DNA from 2 places in the Leptolyngbya sp. CCY15150 genome. Region 2 is predicted to be linked to the other one. Evidence: predicted binding sites of a transcription regulator. Region 2 holds the regulator's gene; the other holds the start of a gene.
The links. Region 2 encodes NtcA, which controls nitrogen genes in cyanobacteria. Its sites were predicted from a motif close to TTTGTANNNNNNNNTACAAA; they were not measured.

Region 1: JUJ53_RS12440 (P-II family nitrogen regulator) is a predicted target of NtcA. The motif match lies at 5,945-5,964, and genes of this name have one in related genera.

What each region holds. Positions count from the first base shown of each region.
Region 1 covers NZ_JACSWB010000174.1:108,372-118,196, forward strand. The annotation lists gene JUJ53_RS12420 (FIST N-terminal domain-containing protein) at 376-1,629, shown strand; gene JUJ53_RS12425 (hypothetical protein) at 1,659-2,924, shown strand; gene hemE (uroporphyrinogen decarboxylase) at 3,074-4,135, shown strand; gene JUJ53_RS12435 (NAD(P)-dependent oxidoreductase) at 4,238-5,227, shown strand; gene JUJ53_RS12440 (P-II family nitrogen regulator) at 5,342-5,680, opposite strand; gene JUJ53_RS12445 (alkaline phosphatase family protein) at 6,248-7,645, opposite strand; gene lgt (prolipoprotein diacylglyceryl transferase) at 7,811-8,638, opposite strand; gene JUJ53_RS12455 (sulfatase) at 8,659-9,825, opposite strand, start outside.
Region 2 covers NZ_JACSWB010000146.1:30,515-40,339, forward strand. The annotation lists gene JUJ53_RS05500 (PAM68 family protein) at 1-454, shown strand, start outside; gene nei (endonuclease VIII) at 582-1,406, opposite strand; gene hisB (imidazoleglycerol-phosphate dehydratase HisB) at 1,418-2,059, opposite strand; gene fabI (enoyl-ACP reductase FabI) at 2,104-2,880, opposite strand; gene ntcA (global nitrogen regulator NtcA) at 3,429-4,100, shown strand; gene smc (chromosome segregation protein SMC) at 4,458-8,354, shown strand; gene JUJ53_RS05530 (PRC-barrel domain-containing protein) at 8,646-9,638, shown strand; gene JUJ53_RS05535 (hypothetical protein) at 9,655-9,825, opposite strand, start outside.

The DNA of each region.
Region 1 (9,825 bases), on a different contig from region 2:
CCTTCGAGGTCGTGAATGGGAAAACCCCGAACCCTGCCATGCAACGGCTGACCCTGAAGCCCATTCACGCATTTAGCCCCCATAAATGCCAAACCTATTATCTTTAGATTTGCCGTGGCTGGAATCTAGATCATCCACATAGACAGAGAGACCCAAACCTTCCCAATCCCTATGCTACTGTGCGATCGCCCTTGTTCTAGTCAACAATGTTACCAAACTCACCGGAAGGCGATCGCTGAAGAAGTCTGGATCTTGAACAATGTTGACCAAGATTGAGCAACGCCTCACAGCTCTTAACTTCTCTGTTGACCCGTTTTCCTAGAGAATAGGGAGAACGCTACGACAGTTCGTATTGTGACTCGGCGAACTAGTACTATGACTGACCCTATGAAATGGGCTAACGCCCTCTCCACTCTCCCATCTCTTGAAGCCGCTATTCAAGACGTGGTTGATAACGCAACTCAGCAGTTGAATGCTCCAGCCGACCTGGCGATTGTGTTCATCTCATCTGCCTATGCCAGTGAATTCCCGCGCTTGATGCCGCTCCTGCGCAATTACCTCGATGTAGCCACCATTGTGGGCGGCAGCGGCGGTGGGGTGATTGGGCAAGCCAGCACCCGCGATGCAGCGCAGGAAGTGGAAGGGGAAGCCGCCCTCAGCCTCACCTTAGCCCACCTACCCGGCGTCAAGGTGGAAGCCTTTCACCTTGATTCTGAACTCTTGCCTGACCCAGATGCCGCACCGGATGCCTGGGTGGATCTAGTCGGAGTATCGCCTGCAGATCAACCCCAGTTCGTTTTGCTATCAGAACCTTTTGCACCGGGGATCAATGACCTATTGCAGGGTTTAGACTTTGCCTACCCAGGCTCCGTGAAAATTGGGGGGCTGGCCAGCACTGGCTCGGTCACCGGGCAATGCGGGCTGTTTTGCAACTACGAATTCTATGACGAGGGCATTGTGGGGTTAGCCCTCAGCGGCAATATTGTCATCGATGCCATTGTAGCCCAGGGTTGTCGCCCCATTGGCTGTCCCTATCGAGTTGTGCAGGGCGAGCGCAATATCGTTCTAGAGCTGGAGGCTGATGAAATGGCCGGAGTCTGCGAGGTCGGCAAGACGCCCCTCGAAACCTTGCAGATGCTAATCCGGGATCTGAGCGAGGATGATCAGATGCTGGCGCAGAATTCCCTTTTTATCGGCATTGCCCAGAATGAGTTTAAGGAAAAGCTGGGCCAGGGTGATTTCCTGATCCGCAACCTGATTGGCGTCGATCCCAAGGTGGGGGCGATCGCCATTGGGGATCGGGTACGGCCAGGGCAACGGGTGCAGTTTCATCTACGGGATGCCCAAACGTCGATTGATGACATGGAAGGTCTATTCACCCAATATCAAAACCAGGATCATCAAGGTAGTTCGCCCATCGGCGCACTCCTCTTTGCCTGCCTCGGCCGCGGGGAGGGGCTATACGGACAGCCCAATGTAGATTCTCGGCTCTTCCATCGCTACCTCGTTGATACGCCCCTAAGTGGCTTTTTCTGCAACGGCGAAGTCGGGCCTGTGGGTAATACCACCTTCCTCCACGGCTATACCTCAGTGTTCGGTATCTGCCGATCGCCGGATCCAAGCCGCTAGACTGGAACTAGTTGTGATGATGCAGGGGAATGGTCACGTTTAATCGATTGCTAGGGCTAGGACTAGGGGCTGGGTTGATCCTGTTTGCGGTGCAAAACTGGTCGTACTCCGTGCCGCTGATTGTGCTAGGCCGCATCTCTCTGGCCATGCCCCTATCGGTGTGGATCTTAGGAGCCTTGGGCTGTGGCGTGGCGACAGCTCTCATTCTCATGGGGCTTTTTCAGGCGGATGCAAAGCGGCCGACGGAACGCTGGACAGCGGCCAATGAGCCTGCTCCCCGGCGATCGCCACCCTTTTCACGCTGGCGTCAAGAACCGAGGGATCGGGCCGGCAGTCCGCCTTCTGAACCACGAGCAACAAAGCGCGATCGCACTTCTCAAGCATCCCAACGATCCTCTCAACCTGCTTGGGGAGAAACCTGGGATACCCCTTGGCAGCGATCCAAGGAAGATTGGGAGTCGTGGGAATCTTGGCAGGGTAGTATCCCCAAGGGCGATCGGCGGGAGCCCCTGGTAACGGATGCGGAAGTCCTGCGCAGTACAGCCGAGCCATCGGCGTCCCAGCCGTCCTATGGTCAGCCGCCCGAGAATCGCGACTATGGTCGGCCAACCTACACCTATGTGACCCCTGATCCCGAGCTGGATCAGCCGGTGGAAGAATCTGCCGTCTGGGACGACTGGCAGGCTGAGGAGGACGACCCGCGCGCGGTCTATCCAGAACCAGGTTACGACAACTTGGATGACGACATCTTAGACCTAGACGACGACGCAGCTTACTACGAGCGTGAGGCAGACTCCCCATACGACGATCCATCCCAGGATGTCTCCCCGAGCGTCTCCGTCTACGATGACCCGCGCTTTGATGACTATGACCGAGATCGGGCTGCTGCCTGGCAAGCTTGGCGCGATCGCCATGCCGATGATCCAGACGTTGACGATCTAGGCTTTGACGATCCAGATCGTTCAGATAGCGATGTAGACAACGACCTAGGCGACTTAGACGACTGGGATGATTGGGACGACGATGCCGATCAGGAGAGCGATCGCCCCGAGGAAGTTGCGCCATCTATCTACGAAGTCCAGCGAGATCCGGTACGCCGTCAGCAAAGCGGCACCCTTTATTCCTACAGCTACCGCAACGAGGAAGAGACTGCTCCAGGGTCTCCGTCGTCAGATCCATCCTCTGAGTCACCCAACACCGTCCTTCAGCCAGACGGGGTAGATCCCGACGCCCCTCGGATCTTGATCCCGCCCTATTCATCGGCGGATGGCGACGACCCACCCCCTCAAATCTAGTCAATCCATTAGACTCCTCATCGGCAATCGGCCCGAACGTGTAGCCGACAGCTTAACGTTTCGTAAACCGCCATGCCATGTTGGGGCGATCGCTCAGTGATAAGCTAGCAAATGCGTTTAAAAAGACTACGTTAAGAATTGGAGTCGAAATGAGCGGATCGAATCAGGTTCCCTATTTGTTGCGGGCGGCTCGGGGCGAAGTGTTGGATCGTCCTCCCGTGTGGATGATGCGTCAGGCTGGGCGCTACATGAAGGTTTACCGTGATCTGCGCGAAAAATACCCCTCATTTCGTGAACGATCTGAAAATCCAGACATTGCCATCGAGATCTCGCTGCAGCCCTGGCGGGCTTTCCGTCCCGATGGGGTGATCATGTTCTCCGATATTTTGACGCCCCTGCCTGGCATCGGTATTCCCTTTGAAATCATCGAGAGCAAGGGGCCGATCATCGACAATCCCATCCGCACCCTAGAGCAGGTGAATCAACTGCACACCCTAGAGCCGGATGAATCCACCCCCTTTATCCGCACGATTCTGCAAACCCTGCGCCAAGAAGTAGGCAATGAAGCCACCGTGCTTGGCTTTGCTGGATCGCCTTGGACGTTGGCCGCCTATGCCGTGGAAGGCAAAAGCTCCAAAGACTATGCGGTGATTAAGCACTTGGCCTTCACCCAGCCCGAGATTCTCCACGCCTTCCTCGGTAAGTTGGCAGATGCGATCGCTGTTTATCTATGCCATCAGATTGACTGTGGCGCTCAGGTGGTGCAGTTGTTTGACTCCTGGGCTGGTCAACTGAGCCCGCAGGACTACGACGTCTTTGCCCTGCCCTACCAGCAGCAGGTCATCCGTCAGGTCAAAGCGGTTCACCCCGATACGCCCATGATTCTCTACATCAGCGGTAGCGCTGGCGTTCTAGAGCGCATGGGTCAATCGGGCGTTGATATCGTCAGCGTAGACTGGACGGTGGACATGGCCGATGCTCGCCGCCGCCTAGGGCCCAACATTGGCGTTCAGGGTAATATCGATCCTGGCGTGCTGTTTGGCTCCAAAGCCGTCATCCGCGATCGCATTATTGACACCATCCGCAAGGCCGGCAACCGGGGTCATATTCTCAACCTTGGTCACGGCATCCTCCAGCGCACCCCCGAAGAAAATGCCGCCTTCTTCTTTGAGACGGCGAAGCAAGCGGATCAACTGCTCGCAGCCACCTGATGGTGACCCTAGGGGTTGAATAATGCTATGGATGGCGATCGCTCGGTCGCCATCCATACTTGTTTTGGCGTATGCTAGCGTGGTCTGCGTAACGGATAATCTATGACCTTTTCAGCAACTCCTAAATCTCCTGCACCTCAACGGATTTTTATCACCGGCGCGAGTGGCTGCATTGGGCACTACATTACCGAACTGTTGATTCAGCAAACCTCCCACGAGCTTTTTCTGCTGGTGCGGAATCCAGCTAAGCTCAAGCTGAATCTAGAGGCGCGATCGGGCATTCATGTGATCACCGGCGATCTCTACGAGATCGAAGACCATCGCGCGCTGCTCAGCACCATCGATACCGCCATCCTGATTGCGACGGCCTGGGGTGGCGAGCAGCGCGCCTACGACATTAACGTCACCAAAACCCTGCAACTGATGAGCTTGTTGGATGCCCAGCGCTGCCAGCAGGTGATTTATTTTTCCACTGCCAGTATCCTAGGTCGCGATCATCAGCCCCTGCCCCAAGCGGGACAGATGGGCACTGGCTACGTGCGATCAAAATATATCTGTCATCAGCGACTGCCCCAATTAGCGATCGCCCCCAAGGTCACCACCCTCTTCCCCACCCTCGTCTTCGGTGGCGATGGGCAAAAACCCTACTCGCAGATTTCCGCCGGACTGCCCGAGGTGATTCAATGGATGGGACTAATTCGCTTCCTGAGTGCCGACGGCAGCTTTCATATCACCCATGCCCAGGATATTGCCCAAGTTGTCACCTATTTAGTAGACCATCCGCCTGAGCCTGGCGAATCCCGCGAATGGGTGCTGGGCAACGATCCCCTCACCGCCAATCAAGCGATCGCCCAAATCTGTCGTTATCTGAACCAGCGTATTTATTTCCGCATTCCCCTTTCGATTCACCTGGCCAATATCATCATTCGGGTTTTTCGTATTCAGATGGAAGCCTGGGATCGCTTTTGCCTAGACTATCGCCACTTTGTCTATCAAAATCCCATGAATCCCACGGTTCTAGGATTACCCCACTACTGCACCAGCATTGCCGACCTATTGAAAATCAACGGCATCGATCCAAAGCGCACCTAGAGCAACGGCTACGCACCCAACGAAAAAACCAGACCCGTGGGGTCTGGTTGGCTTTAACCCATATTGCCTGAGGACTGGCTAGCGGCGCAACCCTTCCTCAGAAATACTGGACGGCTAGATAGCCTCTAGATTTTTCTCACCGGTACGAATCCGAATAATCGAATCCACAGAGGTGACAAAGATCTTGCCATCTCCAATTTCCCCGGTGCGGGCTGCCAAGATGATCTTATCGACCACCATATCCACCTGATCGTCTTCTACTACAATCTCAATCTTGAGCTTTTGTAGAAACTCCACCGTATATTCAGAACCACGGTAGCGCTCGGTCTGACCCTTTTGCCGACCAAATCCACGTACTTCTGAAACGGTCATCCCTACGATGCCAGCATTGACGAGGGCAATCTTCACTTCATCTAGCTTGAAGGGACGGATGATTGCTTCAACTTTCTTCATAAGCCTTCAATGACTCCTAATCAAATTCTCAAACAAGGTTATGCCACCGAGGATCATGAGCTACCTGCCTTCATGGAGAAGATAGGTTCTATCAGCTTTCCTGCCCATGCAGAAGAGCGATCGACCCTTGTGCGCACAAGAACCTCATTGTTACCCTAAACAGCGGTGACGAAACCACTCAACCGTACCGCTTACCCACTGCGATAGCAAACCTAGAGGATGCCCAGTGACTTGACTGGTTGTAGCACCGTGCGCTCACGGTGTTTTGTAGTCATTGATACGGTTTGCTCTCCTTTGTATTCTCTCATCAAATTCTCCTAGCTCAACCATCTCGATTTCAGCGTTTGGTGACCTAGGGCGATCGCCTGATTGACTGACCAATCTTGTTCCGTAGGCTGGTTCGAGCAACGGGAGGCCCAGCGCCAGCTCAGAGTCCGTTGGGTTATGCCGACGCTAGCTCAACCTAGGTGAGAATCAGGGTTACAGAAGTTTGGTCGATCCATCCGGGGCGATCGCACCCCTATGGGTTCACCTAGCTCATCGGTTGAAGCTGAGGTTGGCATCGGTCTAAACCGGCAGCACCTTGCCCCGTAGCTTAGGCGGAGCCGTGAGCTGATAGCGATCGAGCAGCGTGGGCAAAATGTCATAAATCTGGGCTTGATCGAGCACCTGTCCCCCCTTAGGCTGTTGGGGATCATGGAAAATCATGAGGCCATAGCGGGCATGGTTGGCATCATCGGGGCCGGTGTCGTTATTAGTGGTGTAGAGCTCGGCATGACCCACCGTACCAATCGATCGCCAGGCCAGTTCATCAAAATAGGCCAGCAGGTCAGGCGCAATCCCACGCACCCGTTGATAGACCTCCTGGGGCTTGTAGACCCGGTTATCCATGGGTGTCCCATCCGGGGCAGGAATCCTAGCCAGTTTCTCGGCCAGTTCCGTACGCAGGCGCTCATAGTCAGCTAAGGGCACAATGCCATTGGGTTCACGCCCTTTGACATTGAGGAAAATCCGGGCATAGTAGCCCCCCGCGCCCCAGGCTTGGGTATGCTCCCAGTCAATGGTCAACTCATCCAACGATGTGGGCGTGGTGGGTGATTCGACCACGCTGAGGTAGCCTTGCTCGATCAGCCATTGGTTAATACAAATCCCTCCCACCAGCGGTCGGGCCCCGTGATCGGACACGATCAGCACAGCGGTTTGGTCGTCGCAATCGTTCAGCAGTTGCTCCACCCGCTGGTCGATATGCACGTAGTAGTCATGGATGGCGTTGGCATAGGGAGAGCCCGGCTCATATTGAGGATGGGCGGGATCCATGGGCTTCCAGAAGGAATGGTGGATGCGATCGACCCCCATGTCTACCAGCATCAGAAAGTCGGGATGGTCTTCAGCAATCAGCTTCTCGGCTAGGGTAAACCGCTGGTCACAGAGCTTATGGATATTGCCAAGGATCTCGGCCTTATCCTCAGACCGAAAGTGGGGCACATCTAGCAAAAAATCGCTGATCCAGCTCTGGATGCGATCGCTCAACTCGGGTGGATAGGTGTAGGGTACGTCGGTACTCGGCGTGAGAAAGCAGGAGACCATGGAGCCCTGCACCGGGTAGGGGGGCGAGGTGCCCGGTACGCCTAAGACCGCCACCTGCCATCCGGCATCCCCCAAGATGTCCCATAGCCGTGGCTCCTTGACGGCACGACCATCGCTGATCGCCATACTTTGGTAGCTACGGTTTTGGCGATTGCGGAAGCCATAGATACCTAATTCTCCCGGATCGCGACCGCTCATCATACAGCTCCAGGCGGGCACGGTGATGGCGGGAATGCTGCTTTCCAGGCGGCCATAGCTACCGGCCGCCATCAGCCGCGAGAGGGTCGGTAGATCATCGCGCCACTGATCGAACACGAGGGAGGGCTCCATGCAGTCAAGCCCAATGATCAACAGACGCGGGGCAGATCTAAGAGACATAGGCACGAGGATGAGAAGGACAGTTAGGAGGGTGCATCCCACTTTTATAGCCCTCACCCTAAATCCCTCTCCCAAGTTGGGCGAGGGACTTTGAATCCGGCTCCCTTTTTTTGGGAGAAGGGGTTGGGGGATGAGGGTCAACTTGCAAAACTGGGATGCACCCAGTTAGGAGGCTTGGGGGCGGCGACGCAGGTACAGGGCAGCGGCAGATCCGACAACAGCGATCGCTGATAGGAGATGCACGACATTAAACGGGGTACCGGCAAAGAACCAGGAATCGGTGCGCAAAAATTCGATAAAAAAGCGCCCGAGGGGATACCAAATCAGATACAGCAGAGTGATATCACCCGGCCGCCACTGTTTTTCAAAACGACGGGATAGCCAGAAAATAATGGCAAACCCTAGAACATTCCATAGAGATTCGTAGAGAAACAGGGGATGGAAGCGGGTGCTATCGGGATAGGCGCTGAGGTCGTTGTAGGGAGCGATGCGATGGATGGGGTCGATGCGCAATCCCCAGGCTAGATCCGTCGGCGGGCCGTAGAGTTCTTGGTTGATAAAATTTCCCCAGCGGCCGATGGCTTGGGCCAGGGGCAGGGCCAGGGCGATCGCATCCAGAAAAACCAACGCCGGTAAGTGACGAAGTTTGGTGAACAGCCACAGGGCGATGGTGCCAAAGATAAATCCCCCAAAAATGTGGATGCCGCCGCTCCATACTTTAAGAATTTCACCGGGATGATCGAGGTAATAGCCCAAACCCTGGGGGCCACGGGGGGACTGGATGAACACATAGTACAGTCGCGCCCCAATAAAGCCAGGAATGACAATCCAGATCAGCATATCCCAGAAGTCATCAGGATCCTGTCCTTGGCGTTTCACCTGTTGGCTAGCAACCTGGGCACCGATGAAAATGGCGCTGACCATCAGCAGTCCATACCAGCGCACGGCAATGGGGCCAAACTCAAACAAAATTGGATCAACGGGTGGATACATGATGCCTAGAATAGGAACTATTAATCTTCGAGGTAGCCGAGGTCGCGCAGACGGCGCTGCACCTCAGGATCGTCAAAATCGGACGCGCGTTCGTTGGTAACCGTGGCGGTCATCGTTCCAGCAAAGGACTGGAGGCAGTCTTGCAGCACTTCTACATTTTCCGGCAGAATGCTGCTGAGGTTCAGGCTTTCCCCAGGATCGTCGAGGCAATCGTATAGCTCAAGCTGGGTATCGCCGGTCTCAATCAGCTTATGGTTTCCTACCCAAACGGCGCGGCGCGGTTGATCACAGGCGCGATCGCGCACCAGTTCGGGCTGACGTTTTTGCAGCAGATTCAACACATTTTGGGGAGGAATGGCTTCGGAGAAGACCGGAACAGCGGCTGGTGTAGCATTCAGTTCCTGAAACAGGCTCAGGGCGGCTTCCGCCTCACTCGCCAGACCAGCGGCCGTCAGCACGGTGTGAAACAGTCGCCGAGTCGAGACGGTGCGATCGCTCGTTTGTCCTTTAGGCAACTGACCGCTGGGGTCGTGAATAATCAGCGGCACCTGCACCAATTCGTTGTACACCGATAGGGAATGGCCAATGAACTGCTTTTCACCCAAATGTTCACCATGGTCGGAGCAGATGATCACCAAGGTGTCTTCAAGCCGTCCCGACGTCTGCAATTGCTGGAAGAACTGCCCTAGGAGTTCATCCTGGCAGGCCACCTCCGCGTCATACATGCCGTCTAGGGTGGCCTTTTGCTGATCATCCAATGCTCCGGCCAACGGGGCCAGCCAGCCATACACATCGCTATTAAACTGACGCAGATAGTGCTGGGCAGAGCGATCGCTCAACACGTGGGGCGCAAATTTCTCAATGTAGCGGCGGGGAGGATGGTAGGGCATGTGGGTGCCCATCAGGTTCACGAAGGCGAACACCGGCTGCTCATCGTCCACGTTGCGCCGCTGGATCAGCAAGCTGGCCGTATCCTCCAAAGACTTGGCTGTATTGCCCTTAAAGCTCAGAGCTGTTTGCCACAGGGGCACCATCAACGGCGAAAACGAGAGGGAGAGCAGAGCATCCGAACGGGCAAAGGCATCCTGCACCTGGCTTAGAAGACCCGCCAGGACGCGCTTAAAGACTTGCCGGTAGCGACTAATCAACCCCGGCGAGGCCCCGGCTTGGTTGGGGCGGGAGGTGAG
Region 2 (9,825 bases):
CAAATCGACCGACGCCGATCGCCTTCCGTTTGAGCCGTCTAGCAACCGCAAAAAGACGGAGAAAAAGCCTGCCCCGGCTGCGACTAGCCGCCCTGCCTCGTCTTCATCGGCTGCGAAGCGATCGCCCAGCGCCAACTCGGCCATCCCTGAGGTGGTCAGCCGCCGCATGATTCGACGCATGGCGCTGTTCTGCGGCGTGCCGACGGTGCTGGGGATTTCCACGTTTATTGTCAGCTATGTTGTCGTGACCCAGGAACTCTTTAAGCTACCTCCAACAGCGGTGCTGCTGGTCAGTTTAGGTTTTTTCGGTCTAGGCGTTGTGGGACTGAGCTATGGGGTGCTGTCGGCATCCTGGGATGAAGACTCGGCAGGCAGTCGCTTGGGCTGGGGTGAGTTTCGCCTCAACTTTGGGCGCATGACCGAGGCCTGGCGCAGTTCCAAAAAGTCTTCCTAACGATTCGGCAATGAGCCTGCATGAGATCCCTGAGAATGCTTGCATCTCTTGTCCCGGTGTCTTTGTCATCATTTTCATGAATCTGTTCTCAGCACCGGATGGGTTGGGGACAGGTTTTGCTATGAACTTATAGGCTAGGCTGGCAGGTGGGGCAAGCGTAATATCGACGTCCTCCAGCTATGTCTTTCGCAATCGTGGTGCCGCAGGTGTAGCAGGGCTTGCCGCTGCGGGAAAAGACGTAGTGACGATAGTCGCGGCGGGGATGGCCTTGCTGCTTGAGATGCTGGGCGCGCTCTAGGTCGTTGGTGATGCCGCCCGTTTCGTAGGAGCGGCGGGAGAGGGCGATCGCTGCCTCTGCTAGCCGATACAGGGCATCCTCGGGGCAGTCCATGGGGCGATGGCTGGGATGCAGTCCCGCTACAAATAGCACTTCGCTTCTCAGGTAGTTGCCTAGACCGCAAAGAAAATGCTGGTCGAGCAGGAGAGAGCCCAAGCGCCGTCGCCGAAATTTGGCATCAAGGAGGCGATCGCTCACCTGTTCGATGGTGGTGTTGGCATCCAGCACATCGGGCCCTAGCTTACTGAGGAAGGGATGGTGATCGATCTCATGGTCGGTGAGCACCTCAATGTCTGAGGCGCTGTAGAGCAGGGCGGATGTTTTTGCGGTATGAATGGCTAGGCGAAGCTGGCGCTTCGTGTCGGGAAAGGCATAGGCGCGTCGAATCATCCACACCCCATACAACTGGTTGTGGCTATAAATTGAGAGCCGATGATCGAACCGGAGAAGAATCGCCTTGCCCTTGGTCTGCACGGCGGTAATCTGCTGGCGGGCCAGGGATTCGGCGTAGGGCTTGAGGCGATCGAAGGCAAAAAATAGGTCTTGAATCGGTTGGTTGACCACAGCAGCAGCGATCGCATCCGCTGCCCGGCGAATTTCTGGCCCTTCTGGCATACGCGCTGACCCTACAGAACACCCTTAGAGCTGGGAATTAAATGTGCCCGGCGGGGATCGATCTCCAGGGCCATGCGCATGGCGCGGGCGAAGGCTTTGAAGGTGGCTTCGATGATGTGATGGGAGTTGATGCCATCCAGTTGGCGAATATGTAGCGTCATTTGGCTGTGGTTGACCACGGCCACGAAGAACTCTCGCACGAGCTGGGTGTCGTAGCTGCCGACGCGCTGGGTGGGAATCTCTAGACCATAGCTGAGGTGGGGGCGTCCAGAAAAATCAAGGCTCACCTGCACTAGGGCCTCATCGAGGGGGGCGATGAAATGACCAAACCGGACAATGCCCTTGCGATCGCCTAAGGCCTGGTGCAGCGCCTGCCCGAAGGTAATGCCCACATCTTCATTGGTGTGGTGATCGTCAATTTCAATGTCGCCCTGGGCTTGGATATCCAGATCCAGCAGTCCATGGGAGGAGATCTGATGCAGCATATGGTCAAGGAAGGGAATGCCCGTATCCACGTTGGCTATCCCTTGCCCATCGACATTGACGCTGACGTGAACCTGGGTTTCCTGCGTTGCCCGACTTACCGACGCGGTGCGCAAGGGAAACTCTAGCCCCCCAGATTCTTCCAACTGTTGGCGATCGCGTGTTTGCATATCCCTACCCCTGTGTAACGACTAAACCGAGCTGCTGCCCCTACCTACATGCCCATAATTTCGTAGCCCGCATCCACGTAGAGCACTTGCCCTGTCATGCCGCTGGATAGGTCACTACAGAGAAATGCAGCCGTGTTGCCTACTTCGGTTTGGGTGACGGTGCGTCGTAGTGGCGCGACTTCTTCCACGTGGTGGATCATGTCGAGGATGCCGCCGATCGCTGACGAAGCCAGGGTGCGAATGGGGCCGGCTGAAATAGCATTCACCCGAATATTTTGAGGGCCCAGCTCTGCTGCCAGGTAGCGTACGCTCATCTCTAGGGCCGCCTTGGCTACCCCCATTACATTATAGTTGGGTATCACCTTGACGCCCCCGAGGTAGGTGAGGGTGACGATGCTACCCCCCTCGCTCATCAGCGCCGCTGCCCCTTGGCTAAGCTTGACCAAGGAGTAGGTGCTAATATCCAGCGCCGTGGTGAACCCTGGGCGGGAGGTTTGGCTAAAGTTGCCGGTGAGGTCATCGCGTCGGGCAAACGCCAGGCAGTGGATCAAAATGTCGATCTTGCCCCATTGCTCTTGCACCGTTTGAAACAGCGTCTCGATTTGTTCGTCATCTTGGACGTTACAGGGCAGGAATAAGCTGGGTTGTAGGGGTTCAACTAACTCAGCCACCTTGGTTTCCATCCGACCCTTATCGTCTGGGAGGTAGGTGATGCCGAGGTTTGCACCCGCTTGATGCAGTTGCTGAGCGATGCCCCAGGCAATGGAACGATTGTTGGCAATGCCGGTTACGAGGGCATTTTTTCCGGTCAGGTTCAGCATGACAGTTGATTCACAGCGTTAAAGATTCCAGGTGGCGATCGCAGGTATGGGAGAGGCAGCCAAGGATTTCGCAATGCTGCTCCCAAGTCACCGGATAACGTTAGTTTGCTTGGCCCAAACTGAGGAACGGGCTGGATGCGATCGCCATTAGGAGAATACTGAAAAATGGGGACACAAAGATAGAGGACAACCTCAAGAATTGCTTGGTGAAGGGTTAACAACCTTGGGGTAGAGACAACAGGATACCGGTGTGGTGTGAAGATATCTACAAGCGCTATGGGTGGTGTATAAGCTAATACCTAGGGGGTGCTAAGCCTCGCCATTCCTAGCGATCGCCCGTGCTCATTTGCTAAACTCAACATCTTCTTTATCAAAGACTCAAAAAATATGTAGCATGGAGCACAAAAAAGCACCCATAAGTTAAGTTTTAGTGATGTAACGTCAGAGTTTAGTTGCAAAATCTGGTTTAGCCGATTCGCACATGTGCTGAGGCGACTTGCTCGAACAGTGAACAAGAACTCTTTAAGGGATTGGGTAGGGCGAGGGCTATGGTAGTAACGCAAGACAAGCCGTTGGCAAATGTATTCCGCCAGATCAGCGGAGGTGCATTTCCACCGATGGTCGAGACCTTTGAACGTGGTAAAACAATCTTTTTTCCAGGAGATCCGGCGGAGCGCGTCTACTTCTTGCTCAGTGGAGCGGTGAAGCTCTCCCGAGTCTATGAAGCGGGCGAAGAAATCACCGTGGCCTTGCTTCGGGAAAACAGTGTATTTGGGGTACTGTCGCTGATTACGGGACATCGTTCCGATCGCTTCTACCATGCTGTGGCCTTCACGCCGGTGGAATTGCTGTCGCTGCCGATTGACCAGGTTGAAAAAGCCTTTCACGAAAATCCTGAACTCTCGATGATTATGCTGCGGGGGTTATCGTCTCGGATTTTGCAAACCGAGATGATGATCGAGACCCTAGCTCATCGGGATATGGGATCGCGGTTGGTGAGCTTTTTGCTGATTCTCTGCCGTGACTTTGGCGTTCCTAGTCAAGAAGGCATCACCATTGACCTAAAGCTATCTCACCAAGCGATCGCTGAGGCCATTGGCTCAACCAGGGTGACTGTGACCCGCCTGCTGGGGGATCTGCGCCAAGAAGGCATGATCTCCATTCACAAAAAGCGGATTACGGTGCATAATCCCGTGGCCCTCAGTCAGCAGTTTACTTAAGCCTAGGATTAGTCCTGGCATGGGTTTGCGCAAATCTCCGGTGCCGAACCCCAGGGCTGCCTCAGGCAGACACCGGGAATTTGCGCCTTCCGAGGATCTGAACTCGGAATTTATCCATGGGCCTATTATGGCGTTGTGCTCAAAACCTAGGGGTAACCTTTGAGACAATACGCTACATTTAGCGTTAATTTCCAATCATTGCCTATAATGCGACTACGTCACCCATGGGTGTTGCGGCAATCCTAGGTGGATATCAAGCCAGTGCATTAGGATTGAGGCACGGTTGTTGATCCCTCCGTGGGCGACACCTCCATGGATGTAGTATATTCGTACTGAAGCGCATCGCGGCAATCCCTAGTGTTCATTAAGCGGGTTGAACTCTCTCACTTCAAGTCCTTTGGCGGGACAACGGCAGTCCCGTTGCTGCCTGGGTTCACCGTTGTTTCTGGCCCCAATGGGTCGGGAAAATCCAATATTTTGGATGCGCTGCTGTTTGCCCTAGGTTTGTCTGGCTCCAAGGGAATGCGGGCGGAGCGGTTGCCCGATTTGGTTAACCAAAATCATTCGAGCCGCAGTCGCTCTACGGTGGAAGCTAGTGTCACCGTGACGTTTCAGATGGAGCCGGAGGATGCTGTGGGTTCGAGGGCGATCGCTGCCCCGCCAGAATCCCCGCCAGAATCCCCCGATGAAGTGCCTGATGCATCTACAGGGGAGGCACCTGATGCATCTACACCTGATGAGTCTACGGGGGAGGCACCGGAAGCCCAGGGGCTTGATCCAGATCTCAATGGGTCAGAGCTTAATGGATCGGATCCCAATGGGGTAGATCTCAATGAGGCAGATCTCAATGAGACAGGTCTCAATGGGGTAAACCTCAATGGGGTAGATCTTAATGGACATGGGTCGCCCGAGACGCCTCCCGCTCCTGAACCGGATCGCTATGCCTTTGAGGACGAGCCCGATCCGCTGCTGCAGGAAATTTTGGCGACGGGGGAATGGAAGGTGACCCGGAAGCTGCGGGTGACGCCCCAGGGCACCTACACCTCTAACTACTACATCAACGATCAGCCCTGTACCCTCACCCAGCTTCACGACCACCTGCACCGCTTCCACGTGTATCCCGAAGGCTACAACGTTGTTCTGCAGGGGGACGTCACCAGCATTATTTCCATGAACCCTCGGGAACGCCGCGAGATTATTGACGAGCTGGCGGGGGTGGCTGCGTTCGATCGCAAAATTATTCAAGCGACGGGCAAGCTGGACGCGGTGAAGGAGCGGGAGGAGCAGTTTCGCATCGTGGAACGGGAGTTGATTGCCCAGCGCGATCGCCTGGCCCAAGATCGAATTAAGGCGGAGAAGTACCAGGCCCTACGCGCGGAATTTCAGGATAAAAGTCAGTGGGAGGCGGTGCTCCATTGGCGCGATCGCCAACGGCAGGCGGAGCAGCTCCAACAGCAGCTTGAAGCCAGCCATCAAGCCCTAGCTGACTACAGCACCCAGCTCCAGGCTCTGGCGGTGGATATTGCCCAAGCGACGGAGTCCTTGGAGGAGTTGAACCGGCGGGTGAAAGCTCTTGGGGAAGATGAGCAGTTAGGACTACAGGCGACTCTCGCGACGCGGCAGGCAGAACTGCGGCAGCTTCAGCGGCAAGAGCAAGCGTTAATCACGGCTAGCCAAGAGACGGCCACGCAACTGGGCCGCACCCAGCGGGAACTGCATGACCATCGCCAAGCGCTGGAGGCTCTGCAGGCGGATCAGCAAGTTCTCGATACGCAAGAGTTGGTACAGCTACGGCAAGCGCGGGATGCTGCCCAGAAAACCCTAGAGGCGAGTCGTGAGTCGGCCCAGGCGATCGCCTCTGCGTCGGCCGCCTGGATTCAACAGCAAACGGAGTTGCGGCACCGGATTGAATCGCGGCTGCAGGAACTAGAGCCAGGGCGGCGCGAGCAGGCGACGCTACAGGAACGGGTGCATCAACTCCAGCAAAAAAATCAAGAGCATCGGCAAACTCTAGAAGCGATCGCTGGCGATCTGGCCGAGCACCAGCAGCAGCAGGCCAGTCTACAAACCGAGCACCAACAGCAGCGCCAGCAGGTGCAGCAGCGGGCCCAGGCTTTGAGCGCTACCGAGGCCCAACTGAAGCTGCAACAGGAGACTAGCGATCGCCTGCTGCGAGAACAGCGGGATAAACAACGCCAGCTCGATCGCCTAGAAGCCCAGGTGCAGGCGATGCAGGATGCCCATGGAACGGGAGCCACGCGCCTGCTCACCCAAGCTAACTTGCCGGGTATCTGCGGGCTGGTGGCCCAGTTGGGTCGGGTGGAAGCGGAGTATCAACTGGCGCTGGAAATTGCTGCTGGTGGCCGCTTGGGGCATCTGGTGGTGGAAGATGATGGAATAGCCGCAGCGGGGATTGAACTGCTCAAGCAAAAGCGGGCTGGGCGGGCGACGTTTTTGCCGTTGAACAAAATCCGTGCGCCGCGCCTGTCGCCGATCAACCCTGCCCAACAGCCTCGCGGCTTTATTGACTATGCCAGTCGGCTGATTGACTGTGACGATCGCTATCGGGTGGTGTTTGCCCATGTGTTTGGCAATACCGTGGTCTTCTCGAACCTCCAGGATGCCCGCCCCCACATTGGTCGGTACCGCATCGTCACCCTAGATGGAGAATTGCTCGATGCTAGTGGTGCCATGACCGGGGGCAGTACGTCCAGCCGCCAAGGATCCCTGCATTTTGGGGTAGGGGAAACGGGAGAATCGGCGGAGGTGACGGGCCTACGCGATCGCCTCCAGGAAATTGACCACATTCTCGATCGCTGTCAGAAAGAGATTCACCAAGCTAGCGCTAGCCTCAAGTCCCAGTCTCAAGCCTTGATGGATGCTCGACAACTGGAGCGCGAAACCCATCTCAAGGCGGAGCAATTGCAGCAACAGCTTGCCCATCTGGTCGCGCAAGAGGGGCAGGTGCGGGCCCAGTTGTCGCAGCATACGCAAGAACTGAGCCAGGCCCAAACCCGGCTCAAGACCCTGGAGAAGGCATTGCCGCAGCAGGAAGCCGAGGTGGCCCGCGATCGCCAGCAGTTGACGGAGTTGGAACAATCCCAAGCCCATAGCGAATGGCAGCAGGCCCAGACCCTAATTCAGCAGCAGGAAGCAACCCTCAGCGATCGCCAACTGGCCCTGCGCGCCGCCGAACAGCGATGTAGCGAGATGGGCATGCAGCGCCAGCGGCTTCAGGAAAAGATTGAACAGGCTCAGCAGCGGGTGCAGGAGTACCGGCAGCAGCAGACTAGCCAGCTCAGCCAGCGTACCTCCGGCAGCAGCCAGCAGGATGCCCTCAACCGCGAGATTGCGGAGATTCAAACCGCCTTGTCTACCCTAGAACACACCCTATCGGCGGAGAAGCAAGAGCGCGATCGGGTGGAACGGCAATTACGCGATCGCCAAACCCTGCATCAGCAAACGGAGCTGAAACGTCAACATACCCTCGAAACCCAGCAGGCTCGTCAGCAAGACTTGGTGGCCCTGCAGGAGCAACTGGTGGCCCAGCAGGCCGAATTGCCCGATCCTCTGCCGGAGATTCCCGACGAGCTAGGGCTAGAGCAGCTTCAGCAACAGGTGCGATCGCTGCAGCGGCGGATGCAGGCCATGGAGCCGGTAAATATGCTGGCCCTAGAAGAGCACGATCGCACCCAGGGGCGTCTGGATGAACTCAGCCAAAAGCTGTCCACCTTGGCGGAAGAGCGCAGCGAACTGCTGTTGCGCATCGAAAACTTCACCACCCTGCGCCAGCGGGCCTTCAAAGAAGCCTTTGACGCAGTGAATGGCAACTTTCAAACCATTTTTGCTGAACTCTCCGACGGTGATGGCTACCTGCAGCTTGATGATCCCCATGATCCCTTTTCCAGCGGGCTCAATCTAGTCGCCCATCCTAAGGGCAAGCCCGTCCGCCGCCTAGCCTCCATGTCTGGGGGAGAAAAGTCCCTCACTGCCCTCAGCTTCATCTTTGCCCTGCAGCGCTACCGTCCCTCGCCCTTCTACGCCTTTGACGAGGTGGATATGTTCCTCGACGGGGCAAATGTAGAACGATTAGCTAGAATGATTAAACATCAGACTCAACAGGCGCAGTTCATTGTCGTGAGCCTGCGGCGTCCGATGATTGAAGCGGCCCAGCGCACCATTGGGGTGACCCAAGCCCGAGGAGCCTACACGCAGGTTCTGGGTATTGACCTCCAGGGACGAATTTCTGGGTAGCGATCGCCCCTGAGAAGCACCCTGACTCTGTTGGAGCAATCTACTACAATCTGCCAGCCCCCAGCTCAACCCTCCCTAGTCTGCTCGATTCTCTGACCCTACACCTGACGCCGCTGCTCCAGCAGCCATTGATCACCTAGGGGTTGACTAGATTTCCTGGGGCACCGTTGGAACTTTCCCCATCCGGTTTATGATTTGTTCTAGCCGTCGTTAGCGTTACGATTGACGAATCGCTGACACCATTGCTGCCAATTTCGCTCTCTCGACCATTTTCGAGACAAAAATCCACCCATGACTTTTGAACAGTACTGCCAACGAGCCGACCTCCTAGGAACTCAAATTATCACCCGAGACACTGGCAAGCGACTCGGCGTCGTCAGTCAGATCTGGGTAGACATCGATCGTCGTGAAGTTGTGGCCTTTGGCTTACGGGAAAGTGTGTTGTCTGGGGTCTTGTCGAGCACGCAAGAGACCATGCTGTTGAGCAACATCCGCCAAATTGGTGATGTGATTTTGGTCGATGACGACAACGCGGTTGAAGATGCGTTTGATACCGATCCCTACAGCATTCTCATCAATAGCGAAGTGATCACCGAAACCGGCGAACTGCTGGGTAAAGTGCGAGGGTTTAAGTTCAACGTTAATGATGGCAAGGTTGAATCCTTGGTGATTGCGTCCCTAGGCATCCCGCTGATTCCCGATCAAGTGATTAGCACCTATGAACTGTCTATTGAAGAAGTGGTCAGCAGCGGCCCCGATCGCCTGATTGTCTTTGAGGGGGCAGAGGAGAAGATGGTGCAGATGACGGTGGGAGTGCTGGAACGCCTGGGTATTGGTCGTCCCCCTTGGGATCGGGATGTGGATGATTACTACGTGATGCCCACCTCGACCTCCAATCAACTAGGAACGGGTATGCCGGTTGCCCAACCGCTGCAGACGGTGATGCCTACGGCCCGAGAAACCTGGGACGAGGACAACTGGAACGAGCCCCAAGAACGCGTTATGCCTGAACCTCTGCGCCAGGCCGAACCCGAGCCGGTTTACTATCAAGAAGCCAACTGGGGTAATGAGACCTATGAGCAGCAGGTGGCCTATGTGGATGAAGATTATGATGCACCTCCAGGAGCAGCCCCTGCACCCTATCCTGAGGCTCAGTATGAGGACGTAGAGGTGACCGGGGATGCTTGGGCGGATGAAGACAAGCCCAAGCCCTACACGCCGCCCAAGCTCAACCTGCCCGATCGGCAGAAAGTGGCGGAGTATGAAGAGGAAATCGATTACTAGACTTACACATCTATAACTACCCATGCAGCGCTAGAGGAGCGATCGCTTCTCTAGCGCTGCATGGGTAGTTATGGGGAGATGGGAGCGCTGGCGTGATCGTGAGGACATCCTCATCGAAATTTCTTGATGGAACTCCTAGGAATAGTTCATATTTGTCCTGATACTCCGTATATTCCCTAGAAGTAAC